DNA from 4 places in the Kluyvera intermedia genome. Region 1 is predicted to be linked to each of the others. Evidence: predicted binding sites of a transcription regulator. Region 1 holds the regulator's gene; each other region holds the start of a gene.
What was found. The regulator PhoB, encoded in region 1, activates phosphate uptake and scavenging genes when phosphate is short. The targets are predictions, from matches to a motif close to CTGTCATAAAACTGNCNNAT.
Positions count from the first base shown of each region.

Region 2: kdgR (DNA-binding transcriptional regulator KdgR) is a predicted target of PhoB. The motif match lies at 5,435-5,454, and genes of this name have one in related genera.
Region 3: pstS (phosphate ABC transporter substrate-binding protein PstS) is a predicted target of PhoB. The motif match lies at 1,651-1,670, and genes of this name have one in related genera.
Region 4: pitA (inorganic phosphate transporter PitA) is a predicted target of PhoB. The motif match lies at 2,499-2,518, and genes of this name have one in related genera.

Region 1 covers NZ_CP139986.1:3,615,710-3,622,863, forward strand. Annotated here, with positions in the region: gene brnQ (branched-chain amino acid transporter carrier protein BrnQ) at 50-1,369, opposite strand; gene phoR (phosphate regulon sensor histidine kinase PhoR) at 1,781-3,076, opposite strand; gene phoB (phosphate response regulator transcription factor PhoB) at 3,098-3,787, opposite strand; gene sbcD (exonuclease subunit SbcD) at 3,979-5,181, shown strand; gene sbcC (exonuclease subunit SbcC) at 5,178-7,154, shown strand, end outside.
Region 2 covers NZ_CP139986.1:2,097,719-2,104,872, reverse strand. Annotated here, with positions in the region: gene U0026_RS10240 (PTS mannose transporter subunit IID) at 1-28, shown strand, start outside; gene U0026_RS10235 (DUF986 family protein) at 83-541, shown strand; yybP-ykoY riboswitch at 740-921, shown strand; gene mntP (manganese efflux pump MntP) at 923-1,492, shown strand; gene rlmA (23S rRNA (guanine(745)-N(1))-methyltransferase) at 1,489-2,286, opposite strand; gene cspE (transcription antiterminator/RNA stability regulator CspE) at 2,457-2,666, opposite strand; gene U0026_RS10215 (DUF2627 domain-containing protein) at 2,709-2,825, opposite strand; gene U0026_RS10210 (YebO family protein) at 3,586-3,879, opposite strand; gene mgrB (PhoP/PhoQ regulatory lipoprotein MgrB) at 3,953-4,096, opposite strand; gene U0026_RS10200 (YobH family protein) at 4,265-4,504, shown strand; gene kdgR (DNA-binding transcriptional regulator KdgR) at 4,552-5,343, opposite strand; gene U0026_RS10190 (MFS transporter) at 5,522-6,895, shown strand; gene htpX (protease HtpX) at 6,934-7,154, opposite strand, start outside.
Region 3 covers NZ_CP139986.1:4,711,823-4,718,976, reverse strand. Annotated here, with positions in the region: gene pstC (phosphate ABC transporter permease PstC) at 1-464, opposite strand, end outside; gene pstS (phosphate ABC transporter substrate-binding protein PstS) at 535-1,575, opposite strand; gene glmS (glutamine--fructose-6-phosphate transaminase (isomerizing)) at 1,874-3,703, opposite strand; gene glmU (bifunctional UDP-N-acetylglucosamine diphosphorylase/glucosamine-1-phosphate N-acetyltransferase GlmU) at 3,873-5,246, opposite strand; gene U0026_RS22585 (right-handed parallel beta-helix repeat-containing protein) at 5,580-7,154, shown strand, end outside.
Region 4 covers NZ_CP139986.1:315,817-322,970, reverse strand. Annotated here, with positions in the region: gene U0026_RS01480 (ATP-dependent nuclease) at 1-11, opposite strand, end outside; one part of gene U0026_RS01475 (IS1-like element IS1B family transposase) at 33-481, opposite strand; one part of gene U0026_RS01475 (IS1-like element IS1B family transposase) at 481-730, opposite strand; partial or broken gene U0026_RS01470 (TnsA endonuclease N-terminal domain-containing protein) at 782-1,105, opposite strand; gene U0026_RS01465 (BaiN/RdsA family NAD(P)/FAD-dependent oxidoreductase) at 1,248-2,450, opposite strand; gene pitA (inorganic phosphate transporter PitA) at 2,681-4,168, shown strand; gene uspB (universal stress protein UspB) at 4,221-4,556, opposite strand; gene uspA (universal stress protein UspA) at 4,937-5,374, shown strand; gene dtpB (dipeptide/tripeptide permease DtpB) at 5,631-7,103, shown strand.

The DNA.
Region 1 (7,154 bases):
CACGGAACATCACGTCCCGTGGTTAAACACCGTTAAAGCGCCGTGCAGATTAATGCGCGCTTGATGTTACCTGGCGTCCTGCCATGCGATCCCAGATTACAGCCAGAATCGCCATCACGATTGTTGGCATCAACCATGCCAGACCTTGCTCCGCCATCGGTAAACGGGCAGTCCAACCCGGTAATACGTCAGCGAAAGCAGAGGCTTTGATAGCGTCAAGGATACCAAAAACCAGACTGATAAACATCGGTGGTGCAATCACGCGGCCGGAATTATGCCACCAATTGCGGGTAAAACTGAGTACTACAAGTGCGATACACGGCGGATAGATGGCCGTCAGCACCGGAATAGAGATTTGAATCAGGTGGCTCAGCCCCAGATTCGATACCGCCATCGAGAACAGACCGAGGATAAAGACCAGCGTGCGATAGGAGAACGGCAGGTACTGAGCAAAGAACTCCGCACATGCGCAGGTCAAGCCAACCGCGGTGACCAGACAAGCAATGAAGATCAGCGCCGCCAGCATGAAGCTACCCGCACCACCGAAGGTGTGCTGAACGTAAGCATGCAGAATAGCTGCACCGTTCGCGTTTTGGTCGACCAGCGTCGCGCTATCAGAACCCAGACGGAACAGCGCCAGGTACAGCAGCGTCAGGCCGACACCCGCCATCAGACCAGCCCAAATCGTGTAGCGGGTCAGCAGACGTGCTTCCGTTACGCCACGAGAACGTGCAGCGTTAACGATAACAATACCGAAGACCATCGCGCCCAACGTATCCATGGTCAGATAGCCGTTAACGAAACCGTTTGAGAACGCAGCGGTTTCATAAGCATCCAGCGCATTGCTGATAGGGCCGGCAGGCCAGATCACTGCGGCAACAGAGAGAATAATCAGCGCGAGGATTTTCAACGGTGCCAGGAAGTTACCCACGGTATCCAGCAATTTACCCGGATACAGCGAAACCAGAATCACCAGCGCAAAATAGATAATGCTGTAGATAAACAGCGGCAGTTCGCCGCTACCGGTCAGCGGCGCAATACCGATTTCAAATGAGACAGTCGCGGTACGCGGTGTGGCAAACAGCGGGCCGACAGCGAGATAACACACGGTCGCCAGCAAAACGCCCGCCACTTTACCAATTGGCGTGCTGAGGCTATCGACGCCGCCACCCACTTTCGCCAGAGCTATCACGGTCAGCACCGGGAGACCAACAGCGGTAATCAGAAAGCCAAAGGCCGCGGTCCAAACGTGAGGGCCTGCCTGCAAGCCAACCATAGGAGGAAAAATGATGTTGCCTGCGCCAACAAACAACGCAAAGGTCATAAAGCCCAGAGCGATGATGTCACGCGATTTCAATTGATGGGTCATATGTAACTACAGCCTGTGGATGTGGTGTTGTAAAACGAAAATTTATCGCGCCAGCGCCTGTGGAATGATGCAGAGGAAACCAACGACAAACTTAGCGGGATATGCTCCCTTCGCGATGTAAAGAAGAATAGTTTTTTGATTTACCGCGAATTAACAGTCTATTTGTGACTGCCAGGTGGGCAATTTAAACGCTTATAACGTTTTAAAGCAACACGGGATCGCAAAACCAGATGATTATATTGATAGTGAATTTACAGGCAGACTTTTAAACTGGATTTAAGAAAAACATCCGGCTAATCATGCGAACAAAAAACAACCAGACGTTCGTTAATCAGGCGACGTTTCATTGACTGCAAAGCAAACAGACCAGCCGAGGCTGGTCTGTGGAAAGTTAAGCTGACAAGCGTGGGATCACGCGTCATTTTTGGCAATTAAACGTTCCGGCAGCAGGAAGCTAAAGCATGAACCTTTACCCAACTCACTGGTGATATCCAGCCGACTGTCGTGATGACTCACCGCATGTTTCACAATCGCCAGCCCTAACCCACTGCCGCCGGTTTGCCGCGAACGCGCTTTATCGACACGATAGAAACTCTCGGTCAGCCTCGGCAAATGTTCCGGCGAAATTCCCGGCCCATTATCAGACACGCTAAACAGCGCGCCGTGCGGTGCATGCTGCCAGCGCACGGTAATCAGCGTCCCTTCAGGGGTATGGTTAACGGCGTTATACACCAGATTCGACATCGCGCTGCGCAGTTGATCCTCATTGCCCAGCACTTTTAGCGACTCATCAATGTCGAAATGGAACTGATGCTGATAATGGCTTAGGGTCTGCGCTTCACGCTCCACCACCCGCAGCATCATCGGCACGTCAATTTTCTCATTGAGCGCCAGCACGGGGGATGCCTCAATTTTCGACAACGTCAGCAATTGCCTGACCAGCCCTTCCATTCGCTGAGTTTGCTCACGCATGGTATGCAACGCTTTCTCACGCACCGAGCCTTCCAGCGGCTGCTCCTGCATCATCTCAAGATAGCCTTGCAGCACCGTCAGCGGTGTACGCAACTCATGGCTTACGTTCGCAAAGAAATTACGCCGTGCACCTTCCAGTTGATGCATTTGGGTAACGTCGCGCGCCACCATCAGCAACTGACGGTCGGTGTAGGGCATAATACGAATTTCCAGATGGCGGCCGCTATTGAGCACCAGGTGCAACGGCTTATGGAATTCACGCTTTTTAAGATGTTGGGTAAATTCAGGATAACGCAGCAGGTTTAAGATATTTTGCCCGCTATCGTCGGGCCAGCGAAGACCCAGCAACTGTTGGGCCAGGCCATTACACCAGAAAATCGCGCCTTCTTCAGTGGTCAGCACCACTGCATCGGGTAAAGATTCTGCGCCGCTGCGAAAACGCTTGATCAGATTACCCAGCTCACGGCGACGTTTCTTATTACGCAACTGCATCTGGTTGAGCCCATATAATAAAGGCTCCCAGCTACCGCGCCCCGGCGGAGGGGTCATACTTCTGTCAACCCACAGCCACCAGGACAATCGCAGTAAATTCCAGAAATGCCAGATAAGCAGCCCGGTCACTGCCGCCAGTAAAAACCACGGCAGATAACCGAATACCAGTCCCAGTACCACGGCCGGGAAGCAGCATAACAGCAGCTCCAGGACCAGCCTTTTCCATGACAGCCGTTCCAGCACGAGTCACACTCCAGTCAACAATTAGAAACGGGTGGAAAAACGATAACCCGTGCCGCGAACAGTTTGCACCATGCGGTCATGACCACTGTGTTCCAGCGCCTTGCGCAGGCGACGAATATGCACATCAACAGTCCTGTCTTCAACATAGACGTTAGTTCCCCAAACGTGGTTCAGCAGCTGTTCACGGCTGTAGACACGCTCCGGGTGTGTCATAAAGAAGTGCAGCAGTTTAAATTCAGTTGGCCCCATATCCAATGGGTTTTCACCGGTCATGACCCGGTGAGAGGTTGGGTCAAGGCTCAACCCCTGCATCTCAATCACCTCTTCCACCGCCATCGGTGAAATACGGCGCATAACGGCTTTGATGCGCGCAACTAGCTCTTTGGGTGAGAAGGGTTTGGTGATGTAATCATCAGCACCGGTTTCGAGGCCTCGCACGCGATCTTCTTCTTCGCCGCGAGCGGTCAGCATCACAACGGGAATATCTCGGGTCAGAGCCTCGCGTTTGATATGCTTTATAAATTGCAGCCCAGAACCGCCCGGTAACATCCAGTCAAGCAGAATCAGATCGGGCCAGGGTTCATTGAGTTTGTTGACAGCGCTGTCGTAATCTTCTGCTTCCACCGGCTGAAAACCGTTTTGCTCCAGAACGAAACAAACCATCTCACGGATAGGTGCTTCATCTTCAACGACCAGAATACGTCTTGCCATTATTTGCCCTGTTTTTAGACATCAGTATTATATACGGCGTCATTATGCGTCAGATTTATGACAGTTTTATGATAAACATGACCGTGAGATGATAGCCCTTCACCGTTTATGACACAGCACATAGACACTCATCGACCAACCCGTAGGTGAATGTTTATACTCAACTTTACGTCACTTTCCACGGAACCGCTATGCGCATTATCCACACATCGGACTGGCACCTTGGCCAGAACTTTTACAGCAAAAGCCGCGCCGCAGAACATCAAGCCTTCCTGCAATGGCTGCTTAACACCGCAAAATCGGAGCAGGTTGACGCCATTATTGTCGCCGGTGATATCTTCGATACCGGTTCGCCGCCGAGCTACGCGCGCGAGCTGTATAACCGATTTGTGGTCGATCTCCAGCAAACGGGCTGTCATCTGGTGGTACTGGCGGGTAACCATGATTCCGTCGCCACGCTGAATGAATCCCGGGATATCCTATCGTTCCTTAACACCACGGTGATTGCCAGCGCCGGTCATGCGCCCTTTATCTTAAATCTGCGCGACGGCACGCCTGGCGCAGTATTTTGCCCGGTTCCGTTCTTGCGTCCGCGCGACATTATCACCAGCCAGGCGGGACTTTCCGGTCAGGAAAAACAACGCCAGGTGCTGGAAAGCATCACTGATTATTATCAGCAGCAGTATCAGCAAGCCTGCGAACTGCGTGATGACCGCACGCTGCCGATTATTGCCAGCGGCCATCTGACAACCGTCGGCGCCAGCAAAAGCGATGCGGTACGCGACATTTATATTGGCACACTGGATGCTTTTCCGGCACAAAACTTCCCACCTGCCGACTATATTGCGCTGGGACATATTCACCGGGCGCAGAAAATTGGTGGCAGCGAGCATATTCGCTACAGCGGCTCGCCTATCTCCCTGAGTTTTGATGAAACCGGCAAAAGCAAAAGCGTTAACCTTGTGAACTTCAGCGACGGCAAACTGGCTGAGGTCACGCCGCTCACCGTCCCGGTTACCCAACCGCTGGCGGTAATCAAAGGTGATTTTGACAGTATCAGCGCCCAGTTAGCCGAATGGCGTGATGCCGAAGCCGAACCGGCAACATGGATTGATATTGAAATCACCAGCGACGAATACCTTCACGATATTCAGCGCAAAATCCAGACCATCACCGATGACCTGCCGGTAGAGGTGCTTCTGGTGCGTCGCAGCCGCGAACAGCGGCAGCGTATTCTGGCAAACCAGGAGCGTGAAACCCTGAGCGAACTGAGCGTCGAAGAAGTTTTCCACCGCCGACTGGCGCTGGAAACACTGGAGGAACCGCAACAACAGCGGTTGCAAACGCTGTTCAATGAAACGCTCCACGGTCTTGGCGAGGAGGAACAGCTATGAAAATTCTCAGCCTGCGCCTGAAAAACCTCAACTCACTCAAAGGTGAGTGGAAAATCGATTTCACCCAAGAGCCGTTCGTCAGCAATGGTCTGTTTGCCATCACCGGCCCAACAGGTGCCGGGAAAACCACACTGCTCGACGCCATCTGTCTGGCGCTCTACCACGAGACGCCGCGCCTCAACACGGTTTCGCAATCACAAAACGATCTGATGACCCGCGACACCGCCGAATGTCTGGCAGAGGTTGAGTTCGAAGTTCAGGGCGTTGCCTACCGCGCTTTCTGGAGCCAAAACCGCGCACGCAACCAGCCGGACGGCAATCTGCAAGCGCCGCGCGTTGAGCTGGCGCGTTGTGCCGATGGGCAAATTCTGGCCGATAAAGTCAAAGATAAGCTAGAGATGACCGCCTCTTTGAGCGGGCTGGATTATGGCCGCTTTACCCGCTCAATGTTGCTGTCACAAGGCCAGTTCGCCGCCTTCCTCAATGCCAAACCGAAAGAGCGCGCCGAACTGCTTGAAGAGCTCACCGGTACCGAAATTTACGGACAAATTTCCGCACAAGTCTTTGAAAAACATAAACAGGCGCGCGGGGAGTTAGACAAGCTTCAGGCGCAGGCCAGCGGCGTGGTGCTGTTAAGCGAAGAGCAGCAACAGACGCTACAACAGAGTTTGCAGGCGCTTACTTGCGAAGAAAAACAGTGGCAGCAGCAGCAGATTGTCGCGACACAACATCAACAGTGGCTGGCGCGCCAGGCTGAGTTGACCCAGGATGCGCAAAAAAATCAGCAGGCGCTGACTGAAACTCAGCACGCCCTTGAGGCGGCACAGCCTCAGCTAGCCGTTCTACAGCGCGCACAGCCCGCTGAGGCACTGCGTCCACGCTGGACGCAGATGCAGGAACAAGCTGCCACCGTGGCAAAAACTCACCAGCTTATAGAGCAAGTGAATACTCGCTTACATGATGCTAGCCACCTGCGCGACCGGATCCGTTACACCGCAGAGCGCCAGAGCGCAACGTTACAGCGCACGCACAGTGAGTTACAGCAGTGGTTGCAAGATCATGACAACATTCAGCGCTGGCACGGTGAACTGACCGGCTGGCGCGGTGCCTTCGCCCAGCAGGCGCGGGATCGCGCGCAGCTACAAACTCATGAGCAACGGCTACGCGAACGGGAACAACAGTTGGCCCAATTGCCGCCATCCACCTTAACGTTGACCCAGGATGAAGTAGCCGAGCACGTTGCCCAGCATGCCGCGACGCGCCCTCTGCGTCAGCAGCTTAGCCGCCTGTATCCACAGTTTATGCCGCTGCAAACGCGCCGCCAGCAGCTTATCGATGCCGGGCTTGTGCGCCAGCAGCAACTGGAAAAACTGACGACCGATCTCACTCAGCTTCGTCAGGTGTATAAAGACAAAAAGCAGCAGTTGAGCGATGTGAAGGCCATCTGTGAGCTTGAAGCGACAATTGTCCGCCTGGAAGCGGAACGTGCGCGTTTACAGCCGGGGGCACCTTGCCCACTGTGCGGTTCCACCAGCCACCCTGCGCTGGCGGAGTATCAGGCCCTGGCGCCCGACGCCAATAAAGCCCGCCGTGATGCGCTGGAAAAAGAGGTCACCCGTCTGGCGGAAGACGGCGCTACCCTGCGTGCGCAACAAGAAGCGCTGCAAAAACAGCAGCAAAAAGAGAATGATGAGCTAGCATCACTTTCTCAGCAGGAGCAAGCACTTACATCACAATGGCAGGAAACCACACAGCGCCTGGCGATAACGTTACAACCTGCCGATGACATCAGCGGCTGGCTGACCGCCCAGGACGAGGCCGAACAGCAGCGCTATCAGCACAGTCAGCGGTTAACGATTGAGGGGCAGATCCGCGAGCTTCAGACGTCAAACAAACAGTTGAGTGACGAGCTGGCACAGCGTATTACAACGCTCAAGCAAGCGCTGACGGCTTATGACCTGACGCTGCCCGTC
Region 2 (7,154 bases), 1.5 Mb from region 1:
TTACGCTGTTGGCCTGCTGGGTCTGTAATATATGATGTACGCCGGGGGCAATTGCCCCCGGTTTTTTTTATCTGGAGGCTTAATGACAATAACGGATTTGGTACTGGTTCTTTTCATCGTTGCGCTACTCGCATTCGCCATCTATGACCAGTTCATCATGCCCCGCCGTCATGGCGCCACCCTACTCTCCGTTCCCCTTTTACGCCCAGGTCGGGTAGACAGCGTGATCTTCGTCGTGCTGATTGTCATTCTGGTGTACAACAATGTCACTAACCACGGCGCTTTAATTACCACATGGTTATTATGCGCACTGGCGCTGATGGGTTTTTATCTGTTCTGGATCCGCAGCCCAAGAATTATCTTTAAAAGCGAAGGCTTCTTCTTTTCTAATGCGTGGATAAAATACAGTCGTATCCAAAAAATGAATTTATCTGAAGATGGCGTTCTGGTGATGCAATTAGAACAACGGCGCCTGCTGGTTCGCGTAAAGAATATTGACGACCTCGAACGGATCTACAAACTTCTGCTTAATTCTCAGTAGGTTATAATATAGCCAATACTATACCTGTTGTATTTTCGGACAGATTAGTTATAGCGTTGGCTATGTTTATCACGCAATCCCCTCTTCTATTTATTAACGTTTTCATTACCTAACAAATCTAAATGAAAATCGTTATCATCAAATAATTAAATATGCAAGAGCAAGAGTTGTTTTATATTCTAAAAATATGTTAAGGTTGCGTCCGTCGTTGGGGAGTAGCTGATTTCCATCCCATTGGAAATGTACGTGTCAACATACTCGTTGAAAAACGTGGTGCGTACGGATTACATCAAGTAGTCAAGCGAGACCATAGACGCATTCACTGCTGATTACTGGGGGCAGTAATGTGTCATATGGAAACTTCCCGGTCTGGACATCTTCATGCACTTTACTGCCACTATCCTGCTTGCCTTCGGTATGTCGATGGATGCTTTCGCTGCATCAATCGGTAAAGGTGCAACGCTGCATAAACCCAAATTCTCTGAAGCTCTGCGCACCGGCCTGATTTTTGGCGTCATTGAGATGCTCACCCCCCTTATCGGATGGGGTCTGGGAATGTTGGCAAGCCAGTTTGTCATGGCCTGGAGTCACTGGGTTGCTTTTGTGCTGTTGGTCTTCCTCGGTGGACGAATGGTACTTGAGGGGGTCCGTGGGGGTTGCGATGAAGGAGAAACCGAAGCGCCGCGTCGTCACGGCTTCTGGCTGCTGGTGACCACCGCTATCGCAACAAGCCTTGATGCAATGGCCGTCGGCGTTGGTCTGGCATTCCTGCAAGTCAACATCCTCACCACCGCGTTTGCCATCGGCTGCGCCACGTTTATGATGTCGACACTGGGTATCATGGTGGGACGTTTTATCGGCCCGCTGCTGGGCAAACGAGCCGAAATTCTGGGCGGGATTGTGTTAATCGCCATTGGCGCGCAAATCCTCTACGCGCACTTTCTAGGTTAATCTGCCTCGCGCTGCCAGGCATGGATCGCAAAATCCGTCTGGCAGTCAAACTGCGTTTCCCGCTTCAACGTCTCCCACACTTCCGGTTTAGCTCTCCACGCAAACGGCGTCATCTGCAATAGGGTTGTTGCTTCCTCTCCGGTCAGTTGCATCGGATAGGCCAATGCATCATGGCTGATTAAGCTAAAGCCCTCGATAACTTCTGAATGTGGCGCATGGAGCTGTATCTCACTATAAATCAACCCTTTCATTTCCATGAGATGCCGCGGGCCCGGCGTCACCGTAATGACCCAGCCGCCGGGCTTAACCACACGTTTAAGCTCAAGAGGGTTGCAGGGCGCATAAATGCGTACAACCACATCCATACTGTTGTCATCAAACGGCAGACGCTGGCTGGATGCCACACAGAAGTTGACCTGCGGATAGCGCTTAGCCCCGTAGCGAACGGCCGTCTTTGAGACATCAAGCCCCCACGTTTCCTTCGCATCAGCGGCAAAGGCATGGGTGTAATACCCTTCTCCACAACCAATATCTAATAGATGTTCGGGATGTATGGCGCGTAGCTTCTCACTGACGGCATCGCGAAGCGGCTGATAGTGCCCAGCATCGAGGAACGCACGACGCGCTTGCATCATTTCGGCGCTGTCGCCTGGGTCTCGGGAGCGTTTGTGCTGTACAGGCAGGAGATTGACGTAGCCCTCCTTCGCCTGGTCAAACTGATGACGCTGTGGGCAAAGGTAACTATTGCCGCTGCGCGTAAGTGGCGCGTGGCAGAGCGGACAACTGTAGGACATAACGACTCCGGCATGATATCAAAGGGCGAAAGTGTACCGCTATTCAGGCAAGGGAGAAAGGCGAAGCGAGGGTAAAAGTGGCAGAAGTTAAAATGAGAAAGCCCCGCATTCGCGAGGCTTTATGTCTGATGATGATGCGCTCTCGCGCCGCAAGATCAGTGATTGTCGAATCAGATAGCGGTTACGTTAACAGCCGCTGGGCCTTTCTGGCCGTCCTGAATTTCGAACTCAACGTTCTGGCCTTCAGCCAGAGTTTTGAAGCCGTTACCCTGGATTGCAGAGAAATGTACGAATACATCTTTGCTGCCGTCAGCAGGAGTAATGAAGCCAAAACCTTTAGACTCGTTGAACCACTTAACCTGACCTTTAATCTTTGCCATTTGCAAAATTCCTTAGAGTGTTTTCTGCGCCCGCAGGCGTTTTCATATAGATAAAACTGAGACATGACTGCATGCGGCACTAATTAAAGGTTCGGCAGAGAAGCGGTATTCAACGTCAACGTTTTTACTCAGGACTTCTTTACTGATAATGCCATACATAAACAGAACTGTACCTCGTTTAACCCAAAACGTGTTATCACATACTACGTAATTAATGGCAAGCCATTTTTAAACGTGTCTCGATCCGCCGCACAAATCCCAACAAATCATTTGCCAGAGTATGCATTAGCCGCCCCTTTAACGCTTTATCGATACACTGCACCCCAGGCTCAAATGTGACCTAGCTTACGGTATCGTAAGACTTTTTTAACATGATGCAGCTTTACCTCTGCGCGCCGAGTGAAGCAGATTACCCAACATTTTTTTATATCCTTAGTGCTATTTCCACTATAACTTTTTGGCCTGCATTTGGCGGGCCGGTTATAAGTGCTTTACAGGTGTTCGGTAATCAATCACAGAATGTACGTTTAATAACGCCTGTAAGGCTGCACCAAAATAATGAAACTTTCATGACATTGCCTCATCATAAGGCAATAAAAACGTTTCGCTCATTTCACACAGATTATGCGCAACAAATTCGGTGATTAATTAAGCGCCGCTACTATATTAATACGAAGGATAATATATCCTGTAGCGGAAATAGCGACTATGAATGACGCACTGATAACAATAACATACTGGTTGAGGCGGCCATCGGCCTAAACAAGCGGCAATAAAAGTGAGATTCAGGAAGTGTCACGACAGACATGCGTCGATGAAACGAACGTTCAGAGGAGAATGGGCGATTTGCCCTGAAATGGTGCTTTACTCACTTTCCGGCAGCCCATCACAGGCTGCACGGTGTCATTCGTTGAAGAGACTATCGCTCCGCGACCAGGCGAATAAAATCATCTTCATTGTCTTCTTTTACATCTTCTGCCTTTGGCACCACTTCTTCTTTTTTCTCGGGCTCATTTGCCTCGCACAGTCGACGCAGCAGCGCATTCTGGCGCTTTTGCTGATCGAGTAACGATTCAAGGAGTTCGATTTGCTCGTTAGCACGAGAACTGGCGCGATTCACAAAGAACCACAACACCAGACCGACTAACAGCAACAGGAAGGATAACGCCAATGACGCCAGATTTAATGCCCCAGAACTTACTAGATCACTCATTTTACCACCTCAAAAGGAACGATCTATTCTACCACTCACATTACGGAAGGAAATCGCTACCGGCAAAAATGTTTTACCAGGGTATAAACCTGTTAATGCTGCACACACCGCTGAAGAACTGAACATCCTGATCGCACATAACGTTGATCATCTGGGTCCACAGCAGCAGGCAGGCAGCAATTACGAGTATCAATAATACCCACCGAAACTTTTTCACTCCACTCTCCGCATGAATTCTTACTCAGATTCAATCAGGTTAGCATGCTAACCTTAAACCGCGGCTAACTGTAACGGCATCTCGCGCTTTTAGGAATCATAGGCTTGTGTCAATCCGTTAACGAAGTATCGTATTATCTATGAAGAAAATAATAGAAGAGGAATTCTTATGCGCCTATTTGTCCGAACCGTCATTTTTCTGGCGATTGTTGCCATCGGGGTGCTGATGAGTGGTTATGGCGTGCTGGCGGGAAGTCAGAAAACCGCAGGTGGTCTGGGACTACAATGTAAATATCTCACAGCACAAGGGTTTAGCACGGCTTTTTACCTTCACGGTGACAACGGTGTTGTTGGCCGCCCAAGCTGCCCACTGCTGCGTAAAAGCGTAAGCGTTGTCGACGAAGGCTAAAAATGGACAAAAAAATGCCCGGCAAAACCGGGCATTTTGTCTCAGATTCAGAATGGATAATCGTTATAACCCATTTGCTCTGAAATTTTACGGGCAGCCGTGTGCAGCATCGCCACATACTCATGCAGACGCTCTTCTGAGAAGCGCAGAGTTGGGAAGGAAATACTCAATCCTGCGATAACCACGCCAAAGCGGTCAAATACCGGAACACCGATACAGCGCAGCCCTTCTTCCTGCTCTTCGTTGTCTTCGCCATAACCCTGCTTACGCACCTGCTCAAGCACGGTGATCAGCTCATCAGTATTAGCAATGGTACGGTCAGTGCTCACCTTGTATTCAACGCCTTCGAGAATCTGACGCACTTCGTCAGTCTCACGCCAGGCGAGAAGCACTTTACCAATTGCCGTACTGTACAACGGGTTACGACGTCCCACACGGGAGTACATACGCAAGTTATACATAGAATCGATCTTGTGGATGTAGACAATACTGTCTTCATCCAGTGCACCCAGATGAACGGTCTCTTTGGTTAAACGAGACAATTCACGCATCTGGATATCTGCGCTACGAATCAAATCGACGTTCTGTAATGCGCGAGCACCCAACTCAAACAGTTTCAGCGTGAGCGAATACTTTTCGGACTCCCCTTCCTGGGCAACATACCCCAACGATTTCATGGTCTGCAAAAAGCGATAAACGGTGCTTTTCGACATCATGACGCGCTGCGAAAGTTCAGTAATACCGATTTCGCGTTCTTCGCCAAGTGCCTGCAGGATACCAAAAACCTTTAGTACCGAAGAGACAGAATCTGGCTGCTTGTCCAAATCCGCTGCTGACATTTATCACCTCATCGCAACTGTTTTATAAATATTAGAACCGGTTTTTATTATAATTTCGCAATCCCTTTGTAGCAATGAAACTTCTGTGACCTGGTTACAAATCTGCGACATTCAATGGATTAATCAATGCTAGAATCATTTTCTGGTAAATAATTTCCATAAAAACAAGTTTCCCCTCATGACTAGACCCCTGATTGATGGCTTGCCGGTCCCCCAGCGGTATGGCGCCATTCTGACCATTGTTATTGGTATTACCATGGCCGTACTCGACGGCGCCATTGCAAACGTGGCATTACCCACGATTGCCACAGACCTGAATGCATCACCTGCGGCCTCGATCTGGATAGTCAACGCCTACCAGATAGCGATTGTCATCTCCCTGCTTTCGCTCTCCTTTCTTGGCGATATGATTGGCTACCACCGGATCTATAAAGCCGGTCTGGTGGTCTTTACCCTAACCTCTCTGTTATGTGCCTTCTCGCATTCACTGGAGATGCTGACGCTCGCGCGCATTGCGCAAGGCTTTGGCGGCGCAGCGTTGATGAGTGTGAATACGGCTCTTATTCGTCTGATTTACCCGCAGCGTCAGCTCGGGCGCGGGATGGGAATTAACTCCTTCGTGGTCGCCGTTTCCTCGGCTGCCGGGCCGACGATTGCCGCCGCGATACTGTCTCTGGCCTCCTGGCAATGGCTTTTCCTGATAAACGTACCGCTGGGAATTATCGCCTGGCTGCTGGCCGTAAGATTCTTGCCGTCGAACGGGACCCGCAGTCAAACTCAACGTTTCGACCTGCCAAGCGCGGTGATGAATGCGCTAACCTTTGGCCTGCTGATTACCGCATTAAGCGGCTTTGCTCAGGGCCAGTCCATTACGCTGGTGGTTGCTGAAGTGGTCGCATTACTGGTGATAGGCTTCTTCTTCGTACGCCGTCAATTGCGTCTTCCTGTCCCACTACTGCCGGTTGACTTGCTGCGCATCCCACTTTTTTCACTCTCTATTTGCACGTCTATATGTTCATTTTGCGCCCAGATGCTGGCGATGGTCTCATTACCCTTCTTCTTGCAAAGTATTGTTGGGCGTAGCGAGGTGGAAACCGGACTGCTGTTAACGCCATGGCCACTGGCGACAATGGTGATGGCTCCGCTGGCAGGTTATTTGATTGAGCGCGTACATGCGGGCTTGCTAGGCGCACTGGGAATGGGCGTGATGGCCTGCGGGTTATTTGCGATGGCGATGCTGCCCGCATCACCCACTGATATCGATATTATCTGGCGTATGCTGTTGTGCGGGGCAGGCTTTGGTCTATTCCAGTCGCCAAACAACCACACGATTATTGCCTCTGCTCCACGCAACCGTAGTGGTGGCGCGAGTGGGATGCTGGGGACAGCTCGTCTATTGGGTCAGAGTACCGGTGCTGCGTTGGTCGCGCTGATGTTCAATGCTTTTGGCAATGGCGGTACCCACGTTTCTCTGCTCCTCGCGGGGACACTGGCGGTCGTTGCAACTCTGTTTAGTGGTTTACGTATTACCCAACCTCGGGCACAAAGTTAGGGCCAAATTGAAAAGCGCCTCAGTTGAGGCGCTTAGTTTTACTTCATGTATTCGCCGCTACGCAGCGCTTCGATACGTTTGTCCAACGGCGGGTGGGTCATGAACATTTCGCTCAGTGACTTCGACTTACCGTTAATGCAAAACGCCATCATGCTGCTAGCTTCCTGCGGCTCGTAACTGGTTTTCAGACGTTGCAATGCGGCAATCATCTTTTCACGTCCTACCAGTTTCGCGGAACCCGCATCAGCATGGAATTCAC
Region 3 (7,154 bases), 1.1 Mb from region 1:
GGGACGTTAGAAAGAATATTGCCCACCGGCTCCTGGAAGTAGGTCGCAAACAGCGGCGCAAAGATAAACAGGCCCCACATGCCGTAAACAATACTGGGGATAGCCGCCAGCAGTTCTATCGCAATACCGAGCGGGCGTTTAAGCCAGTTGGGTGCCAGTTCAGTCAGGAAGAGTGCGATGCCGAAACTCACCGGAACGGCGATCAGCAAGGCGATAACGGAGGTCACAATGGTGCCATAAATCGGTACTAGCGCACCGTAGATGTCATTAGGCGCGTCCCACTCTTTGGTCCACAGGAAGGCGAAGCCGAACTTCTCCATACTAGGCCAGGAAGAGATGATAAGAGAGACGATAATCCCGCCCAACATCAATAGCACAATCAGCGCAGCCAGTCTTACCAGCGCGCTGAATATCATGTCACCCTTTTTACCCGGTGGGTTAAAAGCAGGCTTGGTTGCAGCCATAAATTACTCTTCTATTTAAAATCTGCGACGACGTTTACAGATGCCCGGCGTCACCGCCGGGCGGCCGTAATCAGTACAGCGCTTTACCGCTGCTATCTTTCACGTTGGTCTTCCATGCAGCACGAACCTGCTCAACCACGCTGTCTGGCAAGGTAGCATAATCCAGGTCATTAGCCTGTTTGCCACCGTTTTTGTAAGCCCAGTCAAAGAACTTCAGCACTTCAGCGCCTTGCTCAGGTTTCTTCTGATCTTTGTGTACCAGAATGAAGGTGGTGGAGGTAATTGGCCATGCGCCCTCACCTTTCTGGTTGGTCAAGTCCTGAGCGAAGGATTTGCTCCAGTCAGCGCCTTTTGCAGCGTTGGCGAAGTTCTCTTCGGTCGGGCTAATCGCTTTACCGTCGGCAGAAATCAACTTGGTGTAAGCCAGGTTATTCTGCTTAGCGTAAGCATATTCAACGTAACCGATAGAGCCTGGCAGACGCTGTACGAACGCGGCAATACCGTCGTTACCTTTACCGCCCAGACCGGTTGGCCAGTTTACGGTAGAGCCTGCGCCAATTTTAGATTTCCACTCTTCGTTCACTTTCGCCAGGTAGCTGGTGAAGACGAAGGAAGTACCGGAACCATCAGCACGACGCACCACGGCGATGTTCTGAGAAGGCAGCTTAACGCCTGGGTTCAGTTTGGTGATTGCGGCATCATCCCACTTCTTAATTTTGCCAAGGTAGATATCACCCAGCGTTTTACCGTCCAGCACCAGCTCGCCTGATTTCAGGCCAGGGATGTTAACGGCCAGCACAACACCACCGATCACGGTAGGGAACTGGAACAGGCCTTCCTGAGAGAGCTTCTCGTCAGACAGCGGAGCATCGGATGCGCCGAAATCAACGGTGTTCGCGGTGATTTGTTTTACGCCGCCTGAGGAGCCAATACCCTGGTAGTTAACTTTATTGCCAGTTTCTTTGTTATAGGTATCAGCCCATTTGGCATACACCGGCGCGGGGAAGGTTGCACCTGCGCCCGTCAGGCTTGCTGCTGCGTTTGCGGCGAAAGCGCTCATAGATAAGGTCGCGGCGACAACAGTTGCGACAGTGGTACGCATAACTTTCATAATGTCTCCTGCAAGAATTCGTAAAGTGTTGTTTTGTGTTTACGAGGAGCAAAGTAGGACAATCAGGTGACAGTTATATGTAAGGTTTATGACAGTTTAATGACAACGAAAACCCCGTAAAAAAAGATATTATTAAATATATATAAATCAATAAATTAGAAAAATAATTTACAGTATGATTTCAGAATAATTTTCTTTTCATGACAACGAAATCGTCGCACTTTATGACAGTTATAGCAGGTAAAAAAAATCCGGCTATGCCTGAGACATAACCGGATGATGAGATAAGTAATGGCGATTATTCTACCGTGACCGACTTCGCCAGATTACGTGGCTGGTCAACATCAGTGCCTTTGATCAGCGCCACATGGTAGGAGAGCAACTGAAGCGGTACGGTGTAGAAGATAGGCGCAATCACCTCTTCCACATGCGGCATCTCGATAATGTGCATGTTATCGCTGTTGGTGAAGGCCGCATCTCTATCGGCAAACACATACAACTCACCGCCGCGCGCGCGAACTTCTTCAATGTTGGATTTCAGTTTTTCCAGTAGCTCGTTGTTCGGTGCCACCACAATAACCGGCATATCCGCATCAATCAGCGCCAGCGGGCCGTGTTTCAGCTCGCCTGCCGCGTAGGCTTCAGCGTGGATGTAGGAGATCTCTTTAAGCTTCAGCGCCCCTTCAAGAGCGATTGGATACTGATCGCCACGACCTAAGAACAGCGCGTGATGCTTATCGGAGAAATCTTCCGCCAGCGCTTCAATGCGTTTGTCTTCAGACAGAACCTGTTCTATGCGGCTTGGCAGCGCCTGAAGCGCATGTATGATTTCATGCTCAACCGCAGCATCAGCGCCTTTAAGCCGCGCCATTTTCGCCACCAGCAGCAGCAAAACGGTCAACTGAGTGGTGAACGCTTTGGTTGAAGCAACGCCAATTTCCGCGCCTGCTTTGGTCATAATAGCCAGATCAGATTCACGAACCAGCGATGAACCCGCCACGTTGCATACAGCCAGTGAGCCCAGGTAGCCCAGCTCTTTCGCCAGGCGCAGTCCTGCCAGAGTATCGGCCGTTTCACCGGACTGAGACAGCGTGATCACAAGGCTGTTAGGACGCACCGCTGATTTGCGGTAACGGAATTCCGAGGCAATCTCAACATCGCACGGCACGCCGGCCAGCGACTCAAACCAATAGCGTGCGACCATTCCGGAGTTATAGGAGGTACCACAGGCGATGATTTGAATATGTTCAACCTGAGAGAGCAATGTGTCAGCCTGTGGCCCCAGCTCGCTTAAATCCACTTCACCGTGGCTGATACGCCCGCTTAAGGTGTTTTTAATCGCGTTTGGCTGCTCGTAGATCTCTTTTTGCATGTAGTGGCGATAGATACCTTTATCGCCCGCATCATATTGCAGGTTTGATTCGATCTCCTGACGCTTCACTTCCGCGCCGGTCTTATCGAAGATCTCGACCGTACGGCGAGTGATTTCCGCAATATCCCCCTCTTCAAGGAAGATAAAACGACGAGTCACCGGCAGCAGCGCTAACTGGTCAGAAGCGATAAAGTTCTCACCCATCCCAAGACCGATAACCAGCGGGCTACCGGAACGAGCAGCCAATAAGGTGCTCGGGTCGCGAGAATCCATAATCACCGTGCCGTACGCGCCACGCAGTTGCGGGATCGCACGGAGAACGGCTTCGCGCAGGGTACCGCCCTGCTCCAGTTCCCAGTGAACGAGGTGAGCAATCACTTCGGTGTCGGTCGCTGAAACAAACACGTAGCCGCGAGCCTGCAGCATTTCGCGCAACGGTTCGTGGTTTTCAATGATGCCGTTATGCACCACAGCAATGTAGTCAGAAACATGCGGATGTGCATTGGTTTCCGAAGGTTCGCCGTGGGTTGCCCAGCGAGTGTGAGCAATACCCGTGCCGCCTGGCAGTGGGTGTTCAGCCGCTGCATTAGACAGCATCTGGACCTTACCCAGGCGACGCAGGCGAGTCATATGACCTTGTGCATCCACGACCGCCAAACCCGCAGAGTCATAGCCACGGTATTCCAGACGACGAAGGCCTTCGAGAAGGATTTCAGCTACATCACGTTGCGCGACTGCGCCAACAATTCCACACATAGTTTTTAGTTCCGATTTTTACGCGTTGTCGGTCAACCTGTTGCCCGTTACCGGGCGCCCCGAGCCTTGTAGAGAGTGGGGTTATTTTTATAGGTACTGCATTTTGGGCGGGAGATTATGTTATCGCCTCGCCCTTTGTTTGCCTGATGGCGGTTACACCTTATCAGGCCTACTTCTTAATCTTCACCGGACGCTGCCAACCTTGTTTGTGTACCTGTGGTACGCGGCTGATCACCAGTTCATTATCAGCAACATCACGAGTAACCGTCGTACCTGCGGCAATGGTGACACCTTTTCCGATGGTGACCGGGGCCACCAGCTGGGAGTCTGAGCCAACAAAGACGTCATCGCCAATAATGGTTTTAAACTTGTTTGCGCCGTCATAGTTGCAGGTGATGGTTCCTGCGCCGATATTGACGTTATCGCCAATTTCCGCATCGCCCAGGTAGGTCAGATGACCAGCTTTTGAGCCTTTACCCAAGCGCGCTTTTTTCATTTCGACAAAGTTACCGACATGCGCACCTTCCAGCAGCTCCGCGCCAGGGCGAAGTCGAGCGAACGGCCCAATGGTGCAGGCGGCTTCCAGGTGGGCATCTTCCACTACGCTGTACGGGCTGATTTCACAGTCGTCGCCAATGGTGGCGTTTTTAATCACGCAGCCGGCGCCGATTTTAACGCGATGACCCAGTACCACGTTGCCCTCAAGGATAACGTTAGTATCAATTTCGATATCGCGCCCGTGAGACAGCGTGCCGCGCAGATCAAAACGCGCCGGGTCACGCAGCATCACGCCTGCCAGCAGCAGTTTTTCAGCCTGCTCTGACTGGTAAATACGCTCAAGACGGGCAAGTTGAAGGCGGTTATTCACACCGTCGGTTTCGCTGATACGTGCCGGATGAACGGCGACAACCTCGCGCCCTTCCTGATAGGCCATTGCGATAATATCGGTGATATAGAACTCACCCTGCGCGTTGTTGTTGTTCAGTTTCGCCAGCCAGCGTTTCAAATCCGCGCCGTTAGCAATCAGGATGCCGGTGTTTATTTCCGGGATCAGACGCTGTTCATCGGTGGCATCTTTATGCTCGACGATGCCGGTCACTTTGCCGTTTTCGCGGGTGATTCGGCCGTAGCCGCTTGGATCGGATAGCACGACCGTCAGTAAACCAATACCGCCCTGCGGTTTAGCATCACGCAGGCGTTGCAGCGTTTCAACGGAGATCAGCGGAACGTCGCCGTACAGCATCAGGATATCTTCGTCATCGGCAAAGAACGGGGCAGCCTGCTGCATAGCATGACCGGTACCCAATTGTTCTGCCTGTAGCACCCAGTTCAGATTGTCATCCGTTAAGGTCTGCTTAAGTAAATCACCGCCGTGGCCGTACACCAGATGTACCTGGGTTGCGCCAACATGGTTAGCGGCATCAATGACATGCTGCACCATTGGCTTACCCGCCAGAGTATGCAGCACTTTAGGAAGATCGGAATACATACGCGTGCCTTTGCCAGCGGCAAGGATCACAACGCTCATGGTACGGTTAGACATAGGTATCCTGTCTGTAGATTAAGGATGAAGTAAACCCGGTTAACGTTGAAAATTCTACATATTTTTCGCCATGAAATGGCTTGCTGATAAAACACTCAACATTCCCTTTTCTACCCCTATTTTCGTCCATATCAAATCCATTTGTCTTGTAAGAAATCAGTCTGAACGCCAGATTGCAGGCTATCTCTCTGCTTATATTGTTTTTTTACCACCTGAATAAAGAACAGCTTAAATTAAAACGGTGTTTTATTTATTCATTATTGTGACGAACAAAAAAGAAACACCATTTTGATTTGGTGATAATTGCACCGATAAACCATTCAGGAAGATAATATGAACAACAAGATACCTCTGGCTCTTACCCTTTGTAGCGCAGCATTTTCACTCTCGGCACACGCTGAGACCGCCCAACAATGGAAGGCTATCGCCTTCGGACAATCCACTGACGTCAACTTCTCCTCAAATGTCCTCCCGGAGAAGGTCGGGGTTAATAACGTGACTATTGATGGCAAGACGCTGACCACAGCGCAGGTTGCCGATCTTAGCCGTCCTATCACTATTGAAAGTCGTGGTGGCAAGATAGCTAACTCCCATGATGGCCTAACGTTCTTCTACACCACGTTGCCGAGCGATAAGAATTTTGTATTATCAGCGACCGTCACCGTTGACCAGTTTGGCCCGGAAAACGGTGCCAAGCCTGCGGCTCAGGAGGGTGCCGGTCTGCTGGTACGCGATATTATCGGTCTACCACGCATGGACCCTCTCAAAGAAGGTTATGAGGAGTTTCCGGCAGCATCCAATATGGTGATGAATGCCATTATCACGCAGGATAAAAAAGATGATTACCGCGTGAAGATGCTGGCCATTTCACGTAATGGGATCACCCAGCCCTGGGGGAACGCCGGTTCTGAGATCAAGAAGGTGAGTTATAAAGAAGCCGTGGACCTTCATCAGTCACCGGCCTTTCGTCTAAAACTCGAACGCACCAACACAGGTTTTATTACCGCCTGGGCTCCGGTGGGTAGCGAAGAGTGGGTGACCCAGCAAGTGCCGCATGCTGACCTTATCTCCGTACAGGACAAAAAACAGTATTACGTGGGATTCTTTGCCTCACGTAATGCAAAAATCACCGTCAGCGATGCGTCGCTGACCACATCAGCAGCCGACACCGTTGCCTCAAAGCCGTTCGTCGCTAAATCATGGCCGGTAGTTATGCAGGTCGCCTCGGGAAGTCAGAGTCAGGCACAGGACTATACCTTGCAGGCGCGTGCCAACTACGACGGACAGTTTACCGTGCGGCAAAACGAAGTGGTGATCGGGGAGAATAAACCGGTGAAAGCCGGTGAGATGTTTACCCTGCCAGCCACACTTAAAGAGAACAATACGTTCAAAATCACCTTTACCCCTACCAGCGGTAAAGACCGTGCGCCCGTGGATCAAGAGCTGACCGTGAGTCAGGTCAAAAGCGTTTCAGCCAGCACGCTATACGCCTCAGCAAACGGCAAAGCCGAGGCCAAAGGGACCCTGGAAGCGCCAATGGATTTAAACACCGCCATCGATTTACTACCTCCTGGCGGTAAGATTGTGCTGGCCGCCGGAGACTACCCAAAAACCGATATTCCTCTCACCGCCAGTGGGCTTGAAAATGGCCGTAAGTCACTGGAATCACAAGGTAAAGCGGTTATCCACGGCATGCTGCTCGATGGTCACTATTGGACTCTGCGTGGGATAGAGATTACCGATAAAAGCCTGCGTATCCAGGGTAGCCATAACCTGATTGAAAATGTGGTGGCTTATCGCAACGATGATACCGGCATTCAGATCTCCTCTGCGGATAAGATCGGTCGTCCACTGTGGGCAAGCTATAACCGCGTCGTGAATGCTGAATCCTACAGTAACGAAGATCCG
Region 4 (7,154 bases), 1.4 Mb from region 1:
TCAGCCTTCATTCCTTCGGTAATGACTCCAACTTATTGATAGTGTTTTATGTTCAGATAATGCCCGATGACTTTGTCATGCAGCTCCACCGATTTTGAGAACGACAGCGACTTCCGTCCCAGCCGTGCCAGGTGCTGCCTCAGATTCAGGTTATGCCGCTCAATTCGCTGCGTATATCGCTTGCTGATTACGTGCAGCTTTCCCTTCAGGCGGGATTCATACAGCGGCCAGCCATCCGTCATCCATATCACCACGTCAAAGGGTGACAGCAGGCTCATAAGACGCCCCAGCGTCGCCATAGTGCGTTCACCGAATACGTGCGCAACAACCGTCTTCCGGAGCCTGTCATACGCGTAAAACAGCCAGCGCTGGCGCGATTTAGCCCCGACGTATCCCCACTGTTCGTCCATTTCCGCGCAGACGATGACGTCACTGCCCGGCTGTATGCGCGAGGTTACCGACTGCGGCCTGAGTTTTTTAAATGGCGGAAAATCGTGTTGAGGCCAACGCCCATAATGCGGGCGGTTGCCCGGCATCCAACGCCATTCATGGCCATATCAATGATTTTCTGGTGCGTACCGGGTTGAGAAGCGGTGTAAGTGAACTGCAGTTGCCATGTTTTACGGCAGTGAGAGCAGAGATAGCGCTGATGTCCGGCAGTGCTTTTGCCGTTACGCACCACCCCGTCAGTAGCTGAACAGGAGGGACAGCTGATAGAAACAGAAGCCACTGGAGCACCTCAAAAACACCATCATACACTAAATCAGTAAGTTGGCAGCATCACCCCCCTCACCATAGGATGTTGAAAATGTAGATGATTTGCTATTTGTTGGGTAAGCCGGAGAGGAAAGAGTGGGAATTGTTCCCGGATATCAATCACCGAGTCATTAAACTCAGCCAGATAGAAAAAGTTACTTTCGACAGAAGAAAGGAGATGATGGTTTCGAAACGTCTTAAGGCCAAAGACTATCGAACGGTTTCCACGGGATTTAACGTCCTGAGCTCTAAGCCAGGGCTGATAACTTTGGCCATAGCCCACTCCTATGCCGTCACCTAGCGCATTTTCATAATCCAAATAGGATTTGAGACGCCTACCCCTAGCCATGATCGTACCCTAAAAACGACATTGATACGTACCTATATGTGCATTTTATAGTCTCCAACCCTATAACCACACATTCAGTAAGTATACAACATTAGCGTCGTTTTTTGAGAATGGTTACAACTTTAGTGCTTTGTGTACAACTTTATTGTCCTCGGACATCAGCCAGCGCCTGCGCACACGCCCAGGCGCTCGACCACGCCCACTGGAAGTTATAGCCGCCCAGCCAGCCGGTGACGTCCATCACTTCGCCAATAAAGAACAGCCCCGGCACTTTCTTCGCTTCCATGGTGCGCGACGACAGTTCATTGGTATCTACACCGCCCAACGTCACTTCCGCCGTACGATAGCCTTCGGTGCCGTTTGGCTGGACGCGCCAGTTAATCAGCGTTTCAACCAGCGCCTGCTGATCGCGTGCGTTGAGCTGCTTCAGAGTGACGTCAGGAACCTGCCCAAGCTGTTGCAGACATTCAACCAGTCGTTTTGGCAGCTGCATCGCCAGCGTGTTTTTCAGGCTTTGATTTGGGTGCTCAGCGCGTTGAGTGTCGAGGAACGCCGCCAGATCGATATCAGGTAAGAGATTGATGCTGACGAATTCGCCCGCTTGCCAGAAGCTCGAAATTTGCAACACTGCCGGGCCGGAAAGGCCACGATGGGTGAAAAGCAGACTCTCGCGGAAGACGGTGCCGTCTTCGGCGGTAATCACCGACGGTACGGAAACCCCAGACAGCACCTGGAACTGTTCCAGCATCGGTTTGTGTAAGGTAAAGGGCACCAGACCGGCGCGCGTTGGCAGAACGTTGAGTCCGAACTGTTCCGCGACTTTATAGCCTAAAGGCGAGGCACCCAGTCCCGGCATCGACAGGCCACCGCTGGCGATCACCAGCTTATCTGCCGAAACGACATCGCCGTTAAGTTGCAGGGTGTAACCTGCATCATCACGGGTAACGCTGAGGATTTCGCTACGCAGGCGAGTGGTGACGTTACCTTTCTCGCACTCGGCCACCAGCATCGTCACTATCTGCTCGGCAGAATCATCACAGAACAGCTGGCCCAAGGTTTTTTCATGCCAGGCAATGCCGTGTTTGCCGACCATGTCGATAAAGTCCCACTGGGTATAACGCGCCAGCGCAGATTTGCAAAAATGCGGGTTTTGGCTGAGATAAGCCGCAGGCTCGACATAAAGATTAGTGAAATTGCAGCGACCACCACCGGACATCAGGATTTTACGCCCCGGTTTTTTACCGTTGTCCAGCAGCAAAACGCGGCGGCCTGCCTGCCCAGCCATGGCTGCACAAAACATTCCTGCCGCTCCGGCACCCACTACAATGGCATCAAACCTTTCCACGCACTATCCTCAACATAGGTATTGTCGGGAAGTGTAAATTTTTCACGGATGTCATACCAGTGAAATATCCACAAAGCCGACTTATCTGATTGATACAAGGGAAATAATTATTTGCAGCCACTGACAGCTTGCAGATAAATATCAAAAAAAATAGAGATTTCACTTTGCCCGCGCAGCCAATGTCCCTGATAATGCCGCGCGTTCATGACCTCAAAATGGCGTAACGTCCTATGTTACATTTGTTCGCTGGCCTGGATTTACATACCGGGCTGTTATTAGTTCTGGCACTTGTGTTTGTTCTCTTCTATGAAGCCATTAACGGTTTCCATGATACGGCTAACGCGGTTGCCACAGTGATTTATACTCGTGCCATGCGCTCGCAGCTTGCGGTTGCAATGGCAGCAATCTTTAACTTCCTCGGCGTTCTGTTGGGCGGTCTGAGTGTAGCCTATGCGATTGTGCATATGTTACCGACGGATCTTCTGCTCAATATGGGCTCCGCACACGGCCTTGCCATGGTCTTCTCCATGCTGTTGGCTGCGATTATCTGGAACCTCGGCACCTGGTACTTCGGTCTGCCTGCGTCCAGTTCCCACACGCTGATTGGCGCTATCATCGGGATTGGTTTAACCAATGCGCTGATGACCGGCACCTCTGTGGTTGAAGCGCTCAATATCCCGAAAGTGATTAATATTTTCGGTTCATTGATCATTTCACCAATCGTGGGTCTGGTTGTGGCTGGTGGCCTGATTTTCCTGCTGCGTCGTTACTGGAGCGGAACCAAAAAACGCGCCCGTATCCACCTGACTCCTGCTGAACGTGAAAAGAAAGACGGTAAGAAAAAACCGCCATTCTGGACCCGTATTGCTCTGATCATCTCGGCGATTGGCGTGGCATTCTCCCACGGCGCAAACGACGGTCAGAAAGGCATTGGTCTGGTAATGCTGGTGTTGATTGGCGTCGCCCCGGCAGGTTTCGTGGTCAATATGAACGCCTCCGGTTACGAAATCACCCGTACCCGCGATGCGGTCAACAACGTTGAAATCTTCTTCCAACAGCGCCCTGAGCTGCTGCTGAAAGTCGCAAACAACGCTGAGAAATTGACGCCAGAAGCATTGGCCGCGGTTGAGTTCCACTGTCATCCGACGAATACCCTCAACGCGCTCGATCGCACCAAAGCGATGCTGGCTAATATCGAAAGCTACGATAAGCTCTCGGTAGAACAGCGCGGTCAGCTGCGTCGCATCATGCTGTGCATCTCTGATACCACGGATAAAGTGGCGAAGATGCCGGAAGTGAATGCCGACGACCAGCGCCTGCTGAAAAAGCTGAAAACCGACATGCTGAGCACCATTGAGTACGCTCCAGTGTGGATTATCATGGCCGTCGCGTTGGCGTTAGGCTGCGGTACGATGATCGGCTGGCGTCGTGTAGCGACCACTATCGGTGAGAAAATCGGTAAGAAAGGTATGACCTACGCACAGGGCATGGCGGCGCAGATGACATCTGCGGTGTCCATCGGTCTGGCAAGTTATACCGGGATGCCGGTCTCAACAACCCACGTACTGTCGTCCTCTGTGGCAGGTACCATGGTGGTTGACGGCGGTGGGCTGCAAAGAAAGACCGTGACCAACATTCTGATGGCCTGGGTCTTCACGCTGCCTGCGTCGATTATTCTGTCTGGTGTACTGTACTGGTTGTCTCTGAAGCTTATCTAAGCGTCAGACACAAAGAAGAAACGGGTCAGGAAACTGGCCCGTTTTTTTTTGCTTAGTGCCAAATCATCAGGCCAATCAAGCTAATAAATACCAGCCCGCAAAGGGAGCTGGTCAAAATAAATTGCCGACGCAGCCGCTCGCAACGACGGATAAATTCGTCGTCATGATGATCGCGATAACGCTGGCCGTAAATGTACCAGACCAGGCGTACCTGCTTGCCAGGTTGGCCGTGGGAGGTAAAGAAACCACTGCCATCAACGTACTGATAAAGCAAGGGATCGCAACCACGTAGTACAACCAATAATGCACGTAACGATGAGAAGTAACGTGCCATATTCACAACACAAACGATACACAGGGCCCAAAACAGCGCAATCGTGCTGATCATAACGCCTCCCCGGCGACCAATTCCCAAAGACCTCTCCAGGAACATCCCGCTTACCATACCCAATAACCGCTCAATGAAAGAGTGCGATACCGATCACGTTTAATTATTCGACCGGCTTATCTAATAGTGTAGGAGATCAGTTAAATTTTTTACCACAAGGTTAATCGTTATCAATACGTAACACGGAAAAATTTGTTTAACTAATTGGCGAACCGGATGCATTGACGGCGCCTAAAGGCCAAGATAAGGTAGAAATATCTACTACAATTAGGTCTTTAAGGGCAAACCCCGCGCATGTGGCACGCAGGACGCGGGCAAGGGACAGCGCATGGGCTGTCTGGTCCAACAGTCATCGACAACTTTATGGAAGGAGTAACACTATGGCTTACAAACATATTCTTATCGCGGTCGACCTTTCACCAGAGAGCAAAGTGCTGGTTGAAAAAGCGGTATCAATGGCTCGTCCCTACAATGCGAAAGTCTCACTGATTCATGTCGATGTGAACTATTCAGACCTCTACACCGGTCTTATCGACGTCAATCTGGGCGATATGCAAAAACGTATCTCTGAAGAGACTCACCACGCGCTGAGCGAACTGTCTACCGGCGCAGGCTACCCTATCACCGAAACCCTGAGTGGTAGCGGCGACCTGGGTCAGGTGCTGGTTGATGCCATCAAGAAATACGATATGGATCTGGTGGTTTGTGGTCACCATCAGGACTTCTGGAGCAAGCTGATGTCGTCTGCTCGCCAGCTGATCAATACCGTTCACGTCGATATGCTGATTGTTCCGCTACGCGACGAAGAAGACGAATAACCTTTTTCCTTGCTGACCAACGCCCGCATATGCGGGCGTTTTTGTTTCTTCCCGCCACACCCCACTCCTCTCAAAGAATATAAATCCAAAAAATTAACACAATGTTAGATTGATCAACCAATTCAACCGCTTTATAGCCATATAATAATCCGTCAACTTATAAAATAATCACATCATTGCGCACCACAGGACTTTTTCAGCGCGTTTTGGCATACGCGTTCATACTTTTCCGGACAGGATAAAAAGGCGAAGAAAGATGACCTCACCCGCACCGACAGGCTTACTACAACAGCCCCGCCCATTCTTCATGATCTTCTTTGTGGAGTTATGGGAGCGATTTGGCTATTACGGCGTTCAGGGCATCCTGGCCGTTTTCTTTGTTAAACAGCTTGGGTTCTCCCAAGAACAGGCGTTTATTACCTTCGGCGCGTTTGCCGCCCTGGTGTATGGCCTGATTTCCATTGGCGGCTATGTCGGCGACCATCTTCTCGGTACCAAACGCACGCTGGTACTGGGTGCTGTCGTGCTGGCAATTGGCTACTTTATGGCCGGGATGTCGCTGCTAAAACCTAACCTGATTTTTATCGCACTGGGGACCATTGCGGTGGGGAACGGGTTGTTTAAGGCCAACCCGGCAAGCCTGTTGTCTAAGTGCTACCCGCCGAAAGATACCCGCCTGGATGGCGCGTTCACCCTGTTTTATATGTCGATTAACATTGGCTCGCTGCTGTCGCTATCGCTGGCACCAGTCATTGCTGAAAAGTACGGCTACGCGGTGACCTACAACCTTTGCGGGGCGGGGCTGATCGTCGCTCTGCTGGTTTACTTCGCCTGTCGTGGAATGGTGAAAGACATCGGTTCCGAGCCGGACCACAAGCCGCTGAATTTGCGTAATCTGCTATTGGTACTGGCGGGCACTGTGGTCATGATTTACCTCTGCGCCTGGCTGATGCACAACGTTAAAATCGCCAACCTGGTGCTGATTTTTCTCTCCCTGGTAGTGACGATTTTCTTCTTCCGCGAGGCCTTCAAGCTCGATAAAACCGGGCGCAACAAAATGTTCGTCGCGTTTATCCTGATGCTGGAAGCCGTGCTGTTCTACATTCTGTACGCGCAGATGCCGACCTCACTGAACTTCTTCGCTATCAATAACGTTCATCATGAAATACTCGGTTTCGCCATTAATCCGGTGAGCTTCCAGGCGCTAAACCCGTTCTGGGTGGTGGTTGCCAGCCCGCTTCTGGCTGCTATCTACACGCGTTTGGGTAACAAAGGCAAAGACCTGACCATGCCGATGAAGTTTACGCTCGGTATGTTCCTGTGCTCGCTCGGGTTTCTGACCGCTGCGGCGGCGGGAATGTGGTTTGCCGATGCGCAGGGGCTGACCTCACCGTGGTTTATCGTGCTGGTCTATCTGTTCCAGAGCCTGGGAGAACTGCTGATTAGCGCCCTGGGGCTGGCGATGGTCGCCGCGCTGGTACCGCAGCATTTGATGGGCTTTATTCTCGGGATGTGGTTCCTGACCCAAGCCGCCGCATTCCTGATGGGTGGCTACGTCGCCACCTTCACCGCCGTGCCGGACAATATTACCGACCCGCTACAGACGCTGCCAATCTACACCAACGTCTTCAGCAAAATCGGTCTGGTGACGCTGGCGGTAACGGTGGTGATGGCGATGATGGTGCCGTGGCTAAATCGGATGATTAATACGCCGGATGGCGAACAGTAATGATCATTACCGGATGGCGGCTAACGCCTTATCCGGCCTGCATTTCACTGT